Regions from separate parts of the Rahnella sp. PAMC25617 genome, predicted to be linked through region 2. Evidence: riboswitches for the same ligand, from Rfam matches in the RefSeq annotation. Region 2 holds a riboswitch; the other holds the start of a gene.

Region 1 (8,000 bases), on a different contig from region 2:
CCAGAATAAAAGCTATTACAGCGCCGATCAGTCACTTTCCCTCTCTCAACTCGATAACGAAAAAATCACGCAAATCGTGCAAGATCTGGATGTGGCTGAAAGTGAAAAAGAACATTACGTGATGGGCTGGATGGGCCAGAACAGCGTTGTGGTCGTCAGAAATTATCAGGATAAACGCGGCACGTCGAATGGCCTGGTGCTATCAAGTGGCAACCGTTACAAACTCACCGTCCAGGCTATTACCTTCCGCATCCCTAAATTTTTGTTGTGGGTGACCTTCCGTCGCAAGCCCCGCACAATGACCGTCATTGCCTATAACAAACTGGGCGAACAGGCGACCGGCCTGCAACAATTTATCCATGTGCAGGATCCTGAATTACGGGAAAGGCTGGAAAGTGACTGGCGCGAGCTGAATGATTATCTCGGCATGGCCTGCTGGCAAATGGACAACAACCGCCCGCTGTGGCGTCAGTTACATCAGGAAATCTCACCACAGGCTTTGTGGACACTGGCAGAATCATCGTGGTTCAGCGGTAAAAAACTACAAAAAGATGGCGAATTTGAAGGCTTGTGGTCGCACGAACAATTTATTGGCCGCCGCACCGGTGAGCACGCGGCATTACTGCTGTCATGGAAGGACGAAGAAAACGAGGATATCGCCAGCTATCTGTTTGAAAGGGTTTCAGCGAACAAAATCCGCATCATGCTGCGTCCGCGTAAAGAGGAGAAATTCTATCCGCTGAACCCGTTTGACGCCGTGCATCTGCAACAGGCTCTGACTAAATTTCATCAGGCTGAACAGGCGCTGAGCGAAACCCAGCGCCGCGCGTAATCTGCTGTTACCACCAGCGGTGGAAATGATGGACCGGGCCGATGCCGTGACCAACCTCCAGAGAATCGGCCTGCATCAGCGCCTGCTGCAAATATTCTTTGGCTTCGCGTACGGTATCGGCCCAGTTGTTATGCCGCGGTCGCAATGCTGCAAGCGCCGCAGATAACGTGCATCCTGTGCCATGGGTGTGACGGGTGTCCACACGCGGCGCGGTAAACCGCTCGCGTGAACCTGCCTCAAACAGCCAGTCAGGGCTTTCCTCATCACTCAGATGACCGCCTTTCATCAGCACCGCGCCACATCCCATCGCCAGTAACGCTTCTCCCTGCTCCCGCATTTCGGTTTCATTAGTCGCAGTCGCACACTCCAGCAACGCGGCGGCTTCCGGCAGATTTGGCGTAATAATGGATACCTGCGGGATCAGCAAACGGCGCACGGCATCCACGGCTTCCGGCAGTAGCAGCGGATCGCCACTTTTCGCCAGCATCACGGTATCCAGCACCACAAAAGGCGGCTGATAATGTCTGAGCCGCTCCGCAACCACGTCCACAATCTGACTGTTTGCCAGCATGCCGATTTTCGTGCTGTCGATACGAACGTCGCTCAGTACGGAATCCAGCTGCGCCGAAACAAACTCCGGCTCAATGTTATAAACTGACTGCACGCCGCGGGTATTCTGCGCCACCAGCGCGGTGATCACGCTGGTACCGTACGCACCCAGCGCCGAGAAGGCTTTTAAATCTGCCTGGATCCCCGCTCCGCCGCTCGGATCCGTGCCTGCAATCGTCAGTGCATTAATCCGTTTCATTGCCTCTCCTTCCCGTTCAGCCACTGCTCATCTATCAAATACAGATTATCGAGGAACTGAGGCGTGAAACTGCCCGGTCCGTTTACGGCTGCACAGGCACGTTCACCGGCACATGACATCACGCGACAGGCAGCGGCAACGTTATCCAGCCGGTCGCCCGGTAAAGCCACAAAGGCCGCCACCACGGCTGACAGGGCGCATCCGGTGCCAACAATGCGGGTCATCATCGTATGCCCGCCTGCTACGGACCGGCTGCGTTCGCCGTCAGTGACATAATCCGTTTCACCGGTGACAGCGACAATCGCGCCGGTGTTACGCGCCAGCTGTTGTGCGGCAGGTAAAGCTGACAGGGAGTCATCACCGCTGTCAACGCCACGGCCGGACGCGCTGAGTCCGCTGAGCGCAAGAATTTCGGACGCATTACCACGAATGGCAGCAGGTTTAAGCGTGATGAGTTCAAGGCAAAATTCGGTGCGCCAGCTCAGGCCACCGACAGCGACGGGATCCAGTACCCAGGGCTTTCCGGCCTGATGAGCCGCGTGAACAGCTGCCAGCATCGCATCGGCATGAAGACGGGTCAGCGTGCCGACATTCACCAGCAAAGCATCAGCAATGGCACTGAACTGCGCGGCTTCGGCGGGATCAACCACCATCGCAGGGGACGCCCCCAGCGCCAGCAGGACATTGGCAGTAAAAGATTGCACGACGTCGTTGGTCAGGCAGTGGACCAGCGGCGCAGAGAGGCGGAGTTGTTTCAGAGAAGTGGCGGCTGTAGAGCCGGGCAACAAGGTAGGTCGGGTATTCATAAGTCTCCCTACCGGCGCTAAAGAAGGCGGTATCAGGAGAGATACCTGACTTCCCTACGCTGGCATAATCCAGATCAGGTAATACGGGTAAAATCTCAGCCCTGCTTTACAGCGGGCACCCCGAGTCAAGGAAGCATTATTGGTGGCGAGGGTCAGAAGATCAATCAGGAAATGCGATAAAAGTCACTGCTATCGGAGATAACCCCGTTCCGCTGTTTGCCCCTGTCACAGGGGATACATCCATGATGACGTCTTCTCTCTTAGTGGTTTTTTAGATTAATATGACACTTCTGCTAGTCTGTACATGGTATTGACTGGCTTTAAACTGGCCATAAAATAGCCAGGAACTTTCCGATTTATCTAATTAATTACATTGAAGTTATTGATATTATAAGTTTGAATTAACAGAGGAATGCGGTGTGAAACTAATCATACAAATACCTTGCTTTAATGAAGGTGGTACGCTCGCAATTGCACTGAATGCTTTGCCCCGACATGTTGAAGGCTTCGATAGTGTTGAATGGCTTATCATTGATGATGGCAGTTTGGATGATACCGTTGAAGTGGCCAAAAAAAATGGTGTAGACCATATAATCAGTCATAAAACAAACAAAGGTTTGGCTTACGCTTTCATGACCGGGATTGATGCCTGTTTGAAACGTGGCGCCGACGTCATCGTCAACACTGATGCTGATAACCAATATAATGCAGATGATATTCCAAAGTTAGTTGCCCCCATTCTTGCTCAGCAGGCAGAATTCGTTGTCGGAGAAAGGCCAATTCAGGCGATTGAACATTTTTCTCCCCTAAAAAAATCACTACAAAAGCTGGGAAGTTGGGTTGTCCGGACAGCCAGTAAAACAAACATTCCTGACGCGCCAAGTGGTTTTCGTGCAATTAATCGCGAAACGGCTCAAAAACTCATCGTTTTCAGTGATTATACTTATACGCTTGAAACTATTATCCAGGCTGGGCAAAAAAATATATCGATTACTTCCGTACCTGTAAGAGTAAATGAAGACTTACGCCCTTCAAGACTGGTGAAAAGTACATTTTCATATATCAAAAGAAGCATAATAACAATCATAAGAATATTCGTTATCTATCGACCATTCAGATTTTTTGGAACAATTGGCCTGACGCTTTTTTCCATTGGATTTTTAATCGGCTTGCGTTTCCTATTCAAATACTTCACGGGAGATGGTGCTGGGAATATACAGTCTCTGATATTGGCATCCATCTTGTTGGGTATGGGATTCCAGACCATACTGATTGCATTTGTTGCAGACTTACTTTCTGCTAACAGGAAATTGCTTGAGGATTTGAGGTTTAAAACTGCACAATTGCATAACAGAGAACCTCAATTTTTTGATCGCAAAAATAATGACGTTGAAAAAGATAAATTATAAACAATAGAAAATTATTACAACAGGATAAATGATGGCCATAAAAATAGCAGGTGGAAAAACGGAAGATGGTATTGTTGTAGGTAATAATTACGATAAATATGCGTCTAAAAACCCAATAGTACGCTGGATGATGAAAGGATTTGAGAATTCTCTTTCGGGGCTTGTCGCCACCGTCGCCCCGAAGACGATCCATGAAGTGGGCTGTGGTGAAGGATATTGGGTTCTCAAGTGGAATAAAGAAGGAATTGATGCAAGGGGATGTGACTTTTCACAGCAAGTCATTAATATTGCAAAAGAAAACTCTACCGCGACAAATTTGCCTGCTTCATTATTCAAAACAAGAAGTATTTACGACCTCAACAAAGAGGAGGATTCAGCCGAACTGATTGTCTGCTGCGAGGTTCTTGAGCATCTGGAAGATCCTGAAGCAGGATTAAAGGCAATAAAAAAAGTCGCCGATGATTATGTGATATTGAGTGTTCCCAGAGAACCTCTGTGGCGTGTACTTAATCTTGCCCGCGGGAAATATATCAAAGATATGGGGAATACTCCTGGCCACTTACAACATTGGTCAAAAAAATCATTTATAGAACTAGTCGAAAAACACTTCATTATTGTTGAAGTGAAAAGCCCATTACCATGGACAATGATTTTATGTCGTCAGCGTTAAAATTTAATAAATCGACGATAAAGATTGCGCTTAATTGCGTGGGGAGTGGATTGGCAATAATTGGTGTCATTTTTGTCGTGGTGCGTTTGCATAGTTATTGGCAAAAAGCTCACATCCAATCTTTACCTCTTTCTTCGTGGATATTAATTGCGTTAATGGCAATATGTTATGGCATGATAAACTTGTTGCTGGCTGTTGCATGGAAAAACATTTTGCTTCATTTCGATATTTCAGTCAAAAAAAAATGGGCAATCAAAACCTATGGCATATCTCAACTGGCTAAATATATTCCCGGAAATATTTTTCACATAGCGGGAAGGCAAGCTATTGCTATGGCTTCAGGATATCCTTCAAAAGGTGTTCTAAAATCCAGCTTGTATGAATTAATATTGATAGCAATAGCGGGTGCCACCTCTATATTTTTAATTATTCCGATTGTATTTCCGTCCATACCACAAATAGTCGGAATAATAATCACCGCGTTAAGTATTATCACGACATTCACTGTAATAAAACTGCTTCTGAGTCGGGCGATGTCATATGCCTTCTTATTGCAATTGTTATTTCTTTCCATTTCATCAATAATATTCACCTTTATATTAACGGAAATTTCATTCAAAGATCGGATTCAATTCAGCTACTATGTTTATATATTTGGAGCTTACACCATTGCATGGCTTGCCGGACTGGTCACGCCGGGGGCTCCAGCAGGAGTAGGCATTAGAGAATTAGTTATCGTTTTCTGCCTGCAATCTATTATTCCGGAATCTGAATTATTGCTGGCTGTGGTATTAGGACGTTTCGTCACCGTTATCGGGGATGTCATCTTCTACTTTTATGCATTTACTCTGTCAAACGGCAAAAGGGATAAAAAATCATGAGCCTGTTACATATAAATAAAATTGCCATACTCATTCTGGTGATTTTTTTGATACTTTGCACAGGATACTATTTAAATTCAGGCTTGGGTTATTTTCCTGATGAAAACCCGCATCTCGGCTATGTTCTCGATGTTGCCAAACACGGCTTCCCTGATTATGCAAATGGGAAAACATACGATTCGATAAAACTGAACAGGCTCGAACACCCAGCGCTTTATTATATCATCGCGGGTGCAATAGATAAAATTGCCATTTTTCTCAACTCACCGCTTTATAAATCTTTACGTATTGTCAATTTCTTCATATCTTCACTTACGTTACTGTTTATCTACAAAAGCCTGAAGGCTTTTAGAGTAAATAATGAATCAGTTATTCTCTCAATGCTGGTTCTTATCAGCATACCGATGTTTGTCCTGCTGAGTGCCTCAATAAATAATGACCCTCTGATGATTTTTGGGTGTGCTCTGGTGTTCTATGGTCTTAGCCTGTATTATAATTGTGGTCCAACCAGAAAAACATTGCATTATATATTAGCGGGAGGGGTTATCGTTTCTCTGACAAAGGCCACAGGGGCTTTGTCTGTCGTTTGTATTCTTTTTATTTTCACCATTATTGAAAACAAAAAACTGCTCATAAAGTGCAGTCAGTTAAAACGTGTGGACTTTATCTACGTTCTCCTCTCAATGTTATGTGTTGCGGGGTATTATGGTTATATGCAATTCACGTATGGCAAATTTTTCCCGGCTCCTCAGGGAGATCCCAGCGATTGGTTCCATGCAGCTAATCCTGACGCACCACGCTATACAAAAATGGAGTATATCACTGCTTTTTACGAGTCAAACTTATATACCTTATTATCGCCATATGGACACAAACCATTCGATGACTGGGACATCAGACGACAAATCCTGGGTCTGACATTGTTCTTGTTGCCAATATTATCTTTAATCGTCATTTATAGAAAAATCAAAGAACGTTCAACACAATGGCGATTTATTGCTTTAAGCTGGATATCATTCTCATTGTTCATGCTTTTTTACTTCATTACTATACATAGGCTAAATGTTAAAACGGGATATCCCGGTGCTATGCAAGCACGATATTTCTTTGGTTTTCTCCCTGCCATGGTTATCATTTACGCCATAGCCATTCATAGTATAAAGAACAATTTTATAAAGCTAACCCTTGGTCTGTTAATATCTTGCACGACTTTATCTTCTTTTTACCCTGCATTTTATCCTTCAGTAATCAATATAACCCACCCTTATTTTGGACAAACTAATACCAATACAGTATTAGGTGAACTCACAAAAGATCACGCATTTGAGCAAAGTTTTATTGCCCAGTATAATTCGGTGGATAAGGTTGATCTGAATCTGGCTACGTACGCAAGAATCAACACTGGCATACTGTCACTGGAAATAACTGACAACTCAGGCAAAGTCATCGCAAAGCAAAACTTAAATATAAATAGAATCAACGACAATGCCTGGAATTCTTTTGATTTTAATTCAACACCTTTATTGAAAGGTTCTAAATATACACTCAGATTATCAGCACGGGACAGCACTCAGGGAAATGCGATTACCTGGTATGCCTATAAAAAATCCAATCCTTATACTATGTATAATGGAACAATATATGGCCCGGAAGAAATAAACAGTCAACATTCTAAAGAATGGCAAGCATTTATAGATGGGATGCCAACAGAGGCAACATTCTCATTTAAGATTTACGGGCCTCCCTGGCATAATCCGTTCAATAATTAACGGGTTATCTGTAATATTACGTCTTGTAATCGCATCTCCCATAAACATGAGATGCGATAGATAAATTTTTAAGCATTTGCTTTCAGGGAGAGTACGTTTTGCCATCACCCCTCAAAATCCGGCCTTATGAAGAAGCAGACCGCCCGTTTTTACGCACGTTGTATCTGGCCTCCCGAAAGCACACCTGGACATGGCTGGAGGATGATTTTCAGCTGGAAGATTTTGATCGTGCGGTTATCGGCGAAAAGATACTGGTCGCGGAACGTGACGGACATTTGCTGGGCTTCGCCTCGATTTTCACTCAGGAGGATTTCCTGCATAACCTGTTTGTTGATCCCAAATATCAGGGAACCGGCGCAGGTTCGGCGTTGCTTCGCGCGGCGCAAGAGACGTTTACCCGTCAGGGCTCTCTGAAATGTTTAGTAAAGAGTAAAAAATCAGTCGATTTTTACCTGTCAAAAGGCTGGAACATCATGGCTACAGGGGAAAGTCCAAAGGGCGAATACTATCTGTTTCATTCATCAAAAAAATAATTGAAGAAGAAATGATTACCTCACACAACCGTTTTTTTGCGATCCTGACGGATATCAATTTTTCTTTGTAGTTAACAGGTTAAATTCCGCAACAGTGCTATACATACTTGGTCTTCCTTAAAATATTTCGAGGGTACGAATGAAAAGAATAAAACTGATGCAGGTTGCTGCAGTCGCTGGCGTACTGTTTTTAGCCGGTTGTACCAACCACGTCACTCAAGCGGATAAATTCTCTGGTTTCCTGGGGGACTATTCCGGCCTTAAGGAAGTCAAAACTGCAGGTGGCAATCCG
Region 2 (8,000 bases):
CCGATCGGCACCGGGCTGTTGCGCAGGATCCATTCGCGGGTTTCATGAATATAACGGCCGGTGGAGAGATCCATCACGGTGTCCGCGCCCCAGCGCGTTGACCACACCAGCTTCTCGACTTCTTCTTCTATGGATGATGTCACCGCTGAGTTGCCGATATTAGCGTTCACTTTCACCAGGAAATTACGCCCGATGATCATCGGCTCTGATTCAGGATGGTTGATGTTGGCAGGAATAATCGCACGCCCGGCGGCGACTTCCTGACGCACAAACTCTGCGGTGATATTGGCAGGCAAATGCGCGCCAAAGCTTTCACCGGGGTGTTGCTGGCGCAAAATCTCGCCACGGATCCGCTCGCGGCCCATGTTTTCGCGAATGGCGATGAACTCCATTTCCGGGGTAATCGTGCCTTTGCGTGCGTAATGCAGCTGCGTAACATTTTTGCCAGGCATGGCTTTTCGCGGACGCGGCAGATGTTCGAAGCGCAGATGATCCAGCCCTTCGTCCGCCAGCCGTTGCTGGGTAAAGCCGGAGCTGACCTGTGGGAGTTCCTCCGTGTCCGCACGCTCTTTTATCCAGCGGGCACGTAATTTTTCCAGACCGGTATGCACGTCGATAACTGCCGACGGATCCCCGTAAGATCCGGCGGTGTCATAAACAGGGATGGCTTCGTTTTCTTCGAACTGCGGATTATCTTTGCCACCGCCGACCAGTGTCGGGCTGAGTTGGATTTCACGCATCGGCACGCGAATATCTTTGCGGTCACCTTCAAGATAAATACGGCGGGAGTTGGGGAAGGCTTCGCCCTGCAGACTGTCGATAAACGACTGAGCCTGCGCGCGTTGTTCACGGCGATTAGACGCTTTCTTTTCGGAAATAACGGGTTTCTGTGTACTCGACATAGCAAATTCCTCGCAAAAAAACGTGATGGAAAATTGCTTGTCTGGAGGTTTACGGCAGGAGTAAAAATGGGCGGTGCAGCTCAGGCGGCCTGATGCAGGCGAATGCCAGAGTGAGCTGAACGCATAACATTACTCTTGTTCCCTTCGCGGGTACTAACCCGATCAGGTTCCGCGGATCCCGAATTAACGGTCTCAGCCTGGCGTAATCTTCGCGAGAAAATTATGCGCTAGGCACTCCGACAAGAAGCCTCAATATAGGAGGCGTTTTTTGAAACTACAACTAAAACTACAATTAAAACTACAAACAGGTGCAGAGTTTTAATGTGACAAAGCGTTAAGCCGGTCTGGCGAGATGTTCTTCATTTGCAGGTGGTTTTTCTTCATGATTGCTGCGGTCAAATGCCAGAATAATCAATTGATCTTCCAGCTGAAAACGCGCATCCAACGCTTCACCTACATCGGATAATGCATAATGAAATGCGAAAGCATTGTCATCATCAATATCATTTTCAGTGTAACTATCATGGAAAGCCATGATAGCTTCAGTGTTCAGCTCCAGTGCAGGGTATATTTTCGCAGCCTGCAATTTTATCGGACTGTTCGCACCTTCGACTTCATCAATGATCCGCTGATACAGATGGAAATGACCGGCTGAAAGATAGTCCACCAGGTTATGGCAAAAGTTATCCAGCGCTTTTTCGTTGAGAGGGGTATGTTTTTCTTTATTGGGTTTCAGGCCGACCAAAGTGCAGTACGAAACCAGCAGCTCTTTGCGCGCGTGCAGCCATTGATCCACTAACTCATTACTGCCACCAACGCGTTGGGTCAGTCTTTCCAGACGATTTAGCATGGTTGACTCCGTGAGCGATAAAAAAGTAACTAAAAGTTACTAATATGTGAATATCTTACTCAGATTGTCAGTCCCGACGAGGTTATGCAACAACAATTATGGAATTACAGATTACTGAGCAACATAACGGCTGGTGGGTTATCAGCCAGGAAGGCAAGCTGTGGCTGCCTGAGGGCGAACTGCCGTTTGGCAGCGCCGCACAATATTCTCTGACCGGTAAAACGGCGCGTCAGATTGGCGAATGGCAGGGTGAACCTGTCTGGCTGGTCCGTCAGACAATGCCAAATCATATGGTTTCCGCCCGTCAGCTGCTGGATCAAGATCGCGGATTATTCCAGCTGGTCGGGCGCGGTGTGCAGCTGTCAGAGTTTTATCGTTCTCATAAGTTCTGCGGATACTGCGGGCATGAAATGCACGTCAGTAAGACCGAGTGGGCCGCACTTTGCGGGAATTGTCGCGAACGCTATTACCCGCAGATTGCACCCTGCATCATTGTAGCAATCCGCAAAGGTGATGAGATTTTGCTGGCGCAGCACGTCCGTCATCGTAATGGCATTCACACGGTTCTGGCTGGATTTGTTGAAGTCGGTGAAACACTGGAAGAAACCGTGGCTCGCGAGGTCATGGAAGAAAGTAATATCCGCGTGAAGAATGTCCGTTACGTCAGTTCCCAACCGTGGCCGTTCCCCAATTCGCTGATGATGGCATTTATGGCGGATTACGACAGCGGCGATATTAAACACGACCCGAAAGAGCTGCTTAACGCTGACTGGTACCGCTTTGACCAGCTGCCACAGCTGCCACCGCCTGGCACGATTGCCCGTCGTCTGATTGAAGACACAGTTGCGCAGTGCCGCGCAGAAAGCGAAGACGACGAGGTCTAGCGTCAGTTTTGCGTGATAGAATGCCGTCATATGATTGTCGTGCGGCCCGAATATTGAAGGAAAGAGCAAGAATGAATGAGTTGAAAAACGACCGTTACCTGCGTGCTTTGTTACGTCAGCCAGTGGACATTACACCGGTGTGGATGATGCGTCAGGCTGGCCGTTATTTGCCGGAGTACAAAGAAACCCGCGCTGAAGCCGGCGATTTTATGTCGCTGTGTAAGAATGCCGAACTGGCTTGTGAGGTGACTTTACAGCCGCTTCGTCGCTATCCGCTGGATGCAGCGATCCTGTTCTCCGACATCCTGACCATTCCTGATGCGATGGGGCTGGGGCTGTATTTCGAAGCCGGTGAAGGCCCGCGTTTTTCTTCGCCACTGACCAATCGTGCTGATGTCGAAAAGCTGCCGGTTCCGGATCCTGAAATGGAGCTGGGCTATGTGATGAACGCCGTGCGTACCATCCGTAAAAACCTGAAAGGTGAAGTGCCGCTTATTGGTTTCTCCGGTAGCCCGTGGACTCTGGCGACGTATATGATTGAAGGCGGTAGCAGCAAAGCCTTTACCAAAATCAAAAAAATGATGTACGCCGATCCGTCTACCTTGCACCTGTTGCTGGATAAAGTGGCCGACAGCGTCATTCTTTACCTTAATGCTCAGATTAAAGCGGGCGCGCAGTCGGTGATGATTTTTGACACCTGGGGCGGCGTACTGACACCTCGCGATTACCGCGAGTTCTCCCTTAACTACATGCACAAAATCGTCGATGGCCTGATCCGTGAAAACGAAGGCCGCCGTGTGCCGGTGACCTTGTTTACCAAAGGCGGAGGCCAGTGGCTGGAAGCGATGGCGGCAACGGGTTGTGACGCGCTGGGTCTGGACTGGACCACCGATATTGCTGAAGCGCGCCGTCGGGTTGGCGACAAAGTGGCGATTCAGGGCAACATGGATCCTTCCATGCTTTACGCCTCACCGGTGCGGATTGAGCAGGAAGTGGAAACCATTCTGGCTGGTTTCGGCAAAGGTAATGGCCATGTGTTTAATCTTGGCCACGGTATCCACCAGGACGTTCCGCCAGAAAATGCCGGCGCTTTTGTGGAAGCGGTACACAGCTTGTCCCGCCAGTATCACGAGTAACATGGCGTTATGATCGACACGCGCGCGTTACGTGAAGAGCAACGGATCCTTGCAGATCAGATTGAACTGCAGGATCCGCCTGAATTCACCACACCGTCGTTGATCGCCGGTGTGGATGTCGGGTTTGAGCAGGGCGGTGAAGTCACCCGCGCGGCGGTCGCTGTTCTGAGTTATCCAACTTTGGAGCTGGTCGAATATCAGATAGCCCGCATTCCGACCGTCATGCCCTACATTCCTGGTTTCCTTTCTTTCCGTGAGCTTCCCGCACTTTTACAAGCCTGGCAGCAAATCTCATCGCACCCTGATCTGGTTCTGGTTGACGGGCAGGGGATCGCGCATCCGCGGCGCCTCGGTGTCGCCAGTCATTTTGGCCTGATGATTGACGTGCCGACCATTGGTGTGGCGAAAAGCCGTTTATGCGGGCAGTTCCTGCCGTTAGGTGAAGCGCTACACAGCAGACAGGGGCTGTATGAAGGCGATGAACAGATTGGCTGGGTGTGGCGAAGCAAGCTACGCTGTAATCCATTGTTCATCTCGCCTGGTAATCGGATCAGCATGGACTCCTCTCTTTATTGGGTGGAACAATGCATGCGGCATTATCGGCTGCCGGAACCGACCCGTTGGGCTGATGCCGTGGCATCAAACCGGGCGTCGTTTCAACGCTGGCAACGCTTGAGTGATGATCTTTAGGAATCAAGGAATAGGGATATTGATTTATTTCAGGTAAACTCCCGCGCAGAAAAGTTAACGAGATCAACTCATGTTACGTAATCCAATTCATTTACGTCTCGAAAAGCTGGAAAGCTGGCAACACGTGACGTTTATGGCGAGCTTGTGCGAACGCATGTACCCGAACTATCAGACATTTTGCCTGGAAACCGGGTTTGGCGAAGCACAGCTTTACCGTCGTATCCTGGACTTAATCTGGGAAACGTTGGTGGTAAAAGACGCCAAGGTCAATTTTGACTCACAGCTCGAAAAACTGGAGGAAGCGGTGCCTTCTTCCGATGATTACGATCTCTACGGGGTTTATCCGGCGATTGATGCGTGTATTGCATTAGGCGAACTGATTCATTCGCGTCTGAGCGGCGAAACGCTGTCTCATGCGATTGCGGTGAGTGAGACGTCAATTCGTACTGTCGCGATGCTGGAAATGACTCAGGCAGGTAAAGAAATGACCGATGAAGAACTCAAGGTCATCCCTGCCGTTGAAGAAGAATGGGACATCCAATGGGAGATTTTTCGCCTGTTGGCTGACTGTGAAGAGCGTGACCTGGAATTAATAAAAGGGTTACGTTCTGACCTGCGTGAAGCCGCTGTCAGTAACATCGGCATAAATTTAGCGCAATAAGGCAATAAAACGTGATTTAACGCCTGATTTGTCGTGCCTTAAGGCTTCACATCCGCACCCTGTCTGGTCTACATTTGGGGTGCGTAAAAAAAGTGGCTATCGGTGCGTGTATGCAGGAGGGTGCTGTCAATCGGCATATCCGTCGCACTCGATGCTTTGCAAACGATAAACACACTGTAAAGGATAACTTATGAACAAGACTCAACTGATTGATGTAATTGCGGACAAAGCTGATCTTTCCAAAGCACAGGCCAAAGTTGCTCTTGAATCTACTCTGTCTGCTATTACCGAGTCTCTGAAAGAAGGTGATGCTGTACAATTGGTTGGTTTCGGGACTTTCAAGGTAAATCATCGTAACGAGCGTACTGGTCGTAACCCACAGACTGGTAAAGAAATCAAAATCGCAGCTGCAAACGTGCCTGCGTTCGTTTCTGGTAAAGCTCTGAAAGACGCTGTTAAGTAATTGCTTGCAGTGAAAAGAATAAGCGGAGGGGTTTTTAGGCCCCTTCAGTTTATCACCCCCAGGCTGGTAGCAGGTTTACTGGTGCTCGGTCTGGTGGGTTGTAGTTCTGATAAAGGTCCTGAGTTATTCTTTGCCAGCGGTTATGTTGCTGATCAGGGAATCAACCGGCTCTGGCGTGAAGATACCGCCCAGCACGAGCCTCAAACCATTCTCAACGTCTATAGCCCCTATTTCGGCGGCGATACGATCATCACCCGATACGAATTCCAGCAGGGGCAATTGCACCTGATTAAAGAAACCCATGCCACCAAAACTGATTTGGGCGTCATGCTGCGTTTCGACGAGGGTGGCAATGTCAGCTTTATGCAGCGACAGCTCCCGGAGCGTCGGGAAAAATTATCGTCAGACGAAATCGAACGCTATAAATATGAAGCGTCAAAAATCCTCGACCTGAGCAATGCGCTGCAGGCAGGCAATGTCCGCCTGGTTCAGGCTCGCTGGCGCAAAGGCATCATAACGACCTGCGCAGGTGAACAAGTGACGCCGGCGCTCACTGTCCGTTCACAGGTCTGGCTGGCGAAACGAGCCAGTCGCAGTAACGATAATCTGGGGCTAGCCTGGCTGACGGCACCGCAGGGCAACGAGCTGTTGCTGGTCGCCAATGAAGATTTCTGTAAATGGGAACCGAAAGAGTCTGACCTCTGATCCCGTTTTGATAAAAGAAAAGGCACGCCGAAGCGTGCCTTTGTTGATCGTCGGGACGGAAAAAATTAATGATTACGTTCGCGGTCGATAGCGCGATAACCGATGTCTTTGCGGCAGAAGCTGCCTTCCCAGTGAATATCTTTTGCTAAATCATAAGCGCGTGCCTGAGCCGCTTCCACGGTTTTGCCCAACGCCGTCACACACAATACGCGGCCGCCATTCGTTACCACACGTTCATCCTGCAAGCGGGTTCCGGCCTGGAAGACTTTGCCATCTGGCACCTCTTCCAGCGGCAGGCCGTGGATAACGTCTCCGGTTTTGTAATCGGCAGGATAGCCACCTGCGGCGAGCACGACACCCAGCGACGGGCGCGGATCCCACTCGGACGTTTTATCGCCAAGACGACCTTCAGCACCGGCGAGGCAAAGATCCACAAGATCTGAGCGCAGACGCAACATGATCGGCTGAGTTTCCGGATCGCCGAAACGGCAGTTGAACTCGATCACTTTCGGCTGGCCGTCAGCTGAGATCATCAGACCTGCATACAGGAAACCGGTATAAGTGTTGTTTTCTGCCGCCATGCCACGAACGGTCGGCCAGATAACCTGATCCATGACGCGCTGATGAATTTCATCGGTCACTACCGGCGCCGGAGAATAAGCGCCCATGCCGCCGGTATTCGGGCCGCTGTCGCCGTCACCCACGCGTTTGTGATCCTGACTGGTCGCCATCGGCAACACATTGGTGCCGTCGACCATAACGATGAAACTGGCTTCTTCGCCGTCGAGGAATTCTTCAATAACAATGCGATGGCCTGCATCGCCGAAAGCATTGCCCGCCAGCATGTCGTGAACGGCGTCTTCCGCTTCTTTCAACGTCATCGCAACAATGACGCCTTTACCTGCTGCCAGACCGTCAGCTTTGATAACAATCGGCGCGCCTTTGCTGCGCAGATAAGCCAGCGCAGGTTCGATTTCAGTGAAGTTCTGATAATCAGCGCTTGGAATGTTATGGCGAGCCAGGAAATCCTTAGTGAAAGCTTTAGAACCTTCCAGCTGCGCGGCTTCCTGCGTCGGGCCAAAGATTTTCAGACCGGCTGCGCGGAAAGCATCCACCACACCAATCACCAGTGGCGCTTCAGGGCCAACAATGGTCAGGCCGATGTCATGACTTTTAGCGAAAGCCAGCAAACCGGCGATGTCAGTGGCGGCGATGTCCACGTTTTCCAGCAACGGCTCCAGCGCGGTACCGGCATTGCCAGGCGCAACAAAGACTTTATCAGCCAGAGGTGACTGCGATGCCTTCCATGCCAGTGCATGTTCACGCCCGCCGTTACCGATAATTAAAATATTCATTCGAAGACTCCGGTGAGCGGGCGCATCGCACCCGCTAAAAGAAAATTAATGACGGAAGTGGCGCATATCGGTGAACAGCATCGCAATGCCGTGTTCGTTTGCCGCGGCGATCACTTCATCGTCACGGATAGAACCGCCAGGCTGGATAACGCAGGTGATGCCTACTGCTGCTGCTGCATCGATGCCGTCGCGGAACGGGAAGAAAGCATCAGAAGCCATGACAGAACCGGCGACTTCCAGACCTTCGTCGGCGGCTTTAATTCCGGCAATTTTAGCGGAGTAAACGCGGCTCATCTGGCCAGCGCCGATACCGATGGTCATTTTGTCACGTGCATACACAATGGCGTTGGATTT

What was found. A riboswitch is a leader RNA that binds a small molecule or an ion and turns the genes downstream of it on or off. The one in region 2 is predicted to bind thiamine pyrophosphate.
Region 1: linked by a shared signal. The riboswitch ahead of thiM (hydroxyethylthiazole kinase) and the one ahead of thiC (phosphomethylpyrimidine synthase ThiC) in region 2 are both predicted to bind thiamine pyrophosphate.

The regions. Positions count from the first base shown of each region.
Region 1 is NZ_JBOCUM010000003.1:353,461-361,460, forward strand. Features, by position in the region: gene ACM615_RS03820 (hypothetical protein) at 1-832, shown strand, start outside; gene thiD (bifunctional hydroxymethylpyrimidine kinase/phosphomethylpyrimidine kinase) at 840-1,640, opposite strand; gene thiM (hydroxyethylthiazole kinase) at 1,637-2,446, opposite strand; TPP riboswitch at 2,481-2,579, opposite strand; gene ACM615_RS03835 (glycosyltransferase family 2 protein) at 2,866-3,855, shown strand; gene ACM615_RS03840 (class I SAM-dependent methyltransferase) at 3,887-4,525, shown strand; gene ACM615_RS03845 (hypothetical protein) at 4,510-5,406, shown strand; gene ACM615_RS03850 (ArnT family glycosyltransferase) at 5,403-7,175, shown strand; gene ACM615_RS03855 (GNAT family N-acetyltransferase) at 7,274-7,708, shown strand; gene ACM615_RS03860 (DUF3313 domain-containing protein) at 7,848-8,000, shown strand, end outside.
Region 2 is NZ_JBOCUM010000016.1:17,278-25,277, forward strand. Features, by position in the region: gene thiC (phosphomethylpyrimidine synthase ThiC) at 1-902, opposite strand, end outside; TPP riboswitch at 1,025-1,151, opposite strand; gene rsd (sigma D regulator) at 1,237-1,752, opposite strand; gene nudC (NAD(+) diphosphatase) at 1,851-2,636, shown strand; gene hemE (uroporphyrinogen decarboxylase) at 2,708-3,772, shown strand; gene nfi (deoxyribonuclease V) at 3,782-4,462, shown strand; gene ACM615_RS19205 (YjaG family protein) at 4,533-5,123, shown strand; gene hupA (nucleoid-associated protein HU-alpha) at 5,314-5,586, shown strand; gene ACM615_RS19215 (DUF1481 domain-containing protein) at 5,638-6,291, shown strand; gene purD (phosphoribosylamine--glycine ligase) at 6,357-7,646, opposite strand; gene purH (bifunctional phosphoribosylaminoimidazolecarboxamide formyltransferase/IMP cyclohydrolase) at 7,692-8,000, opposite strand, start outside.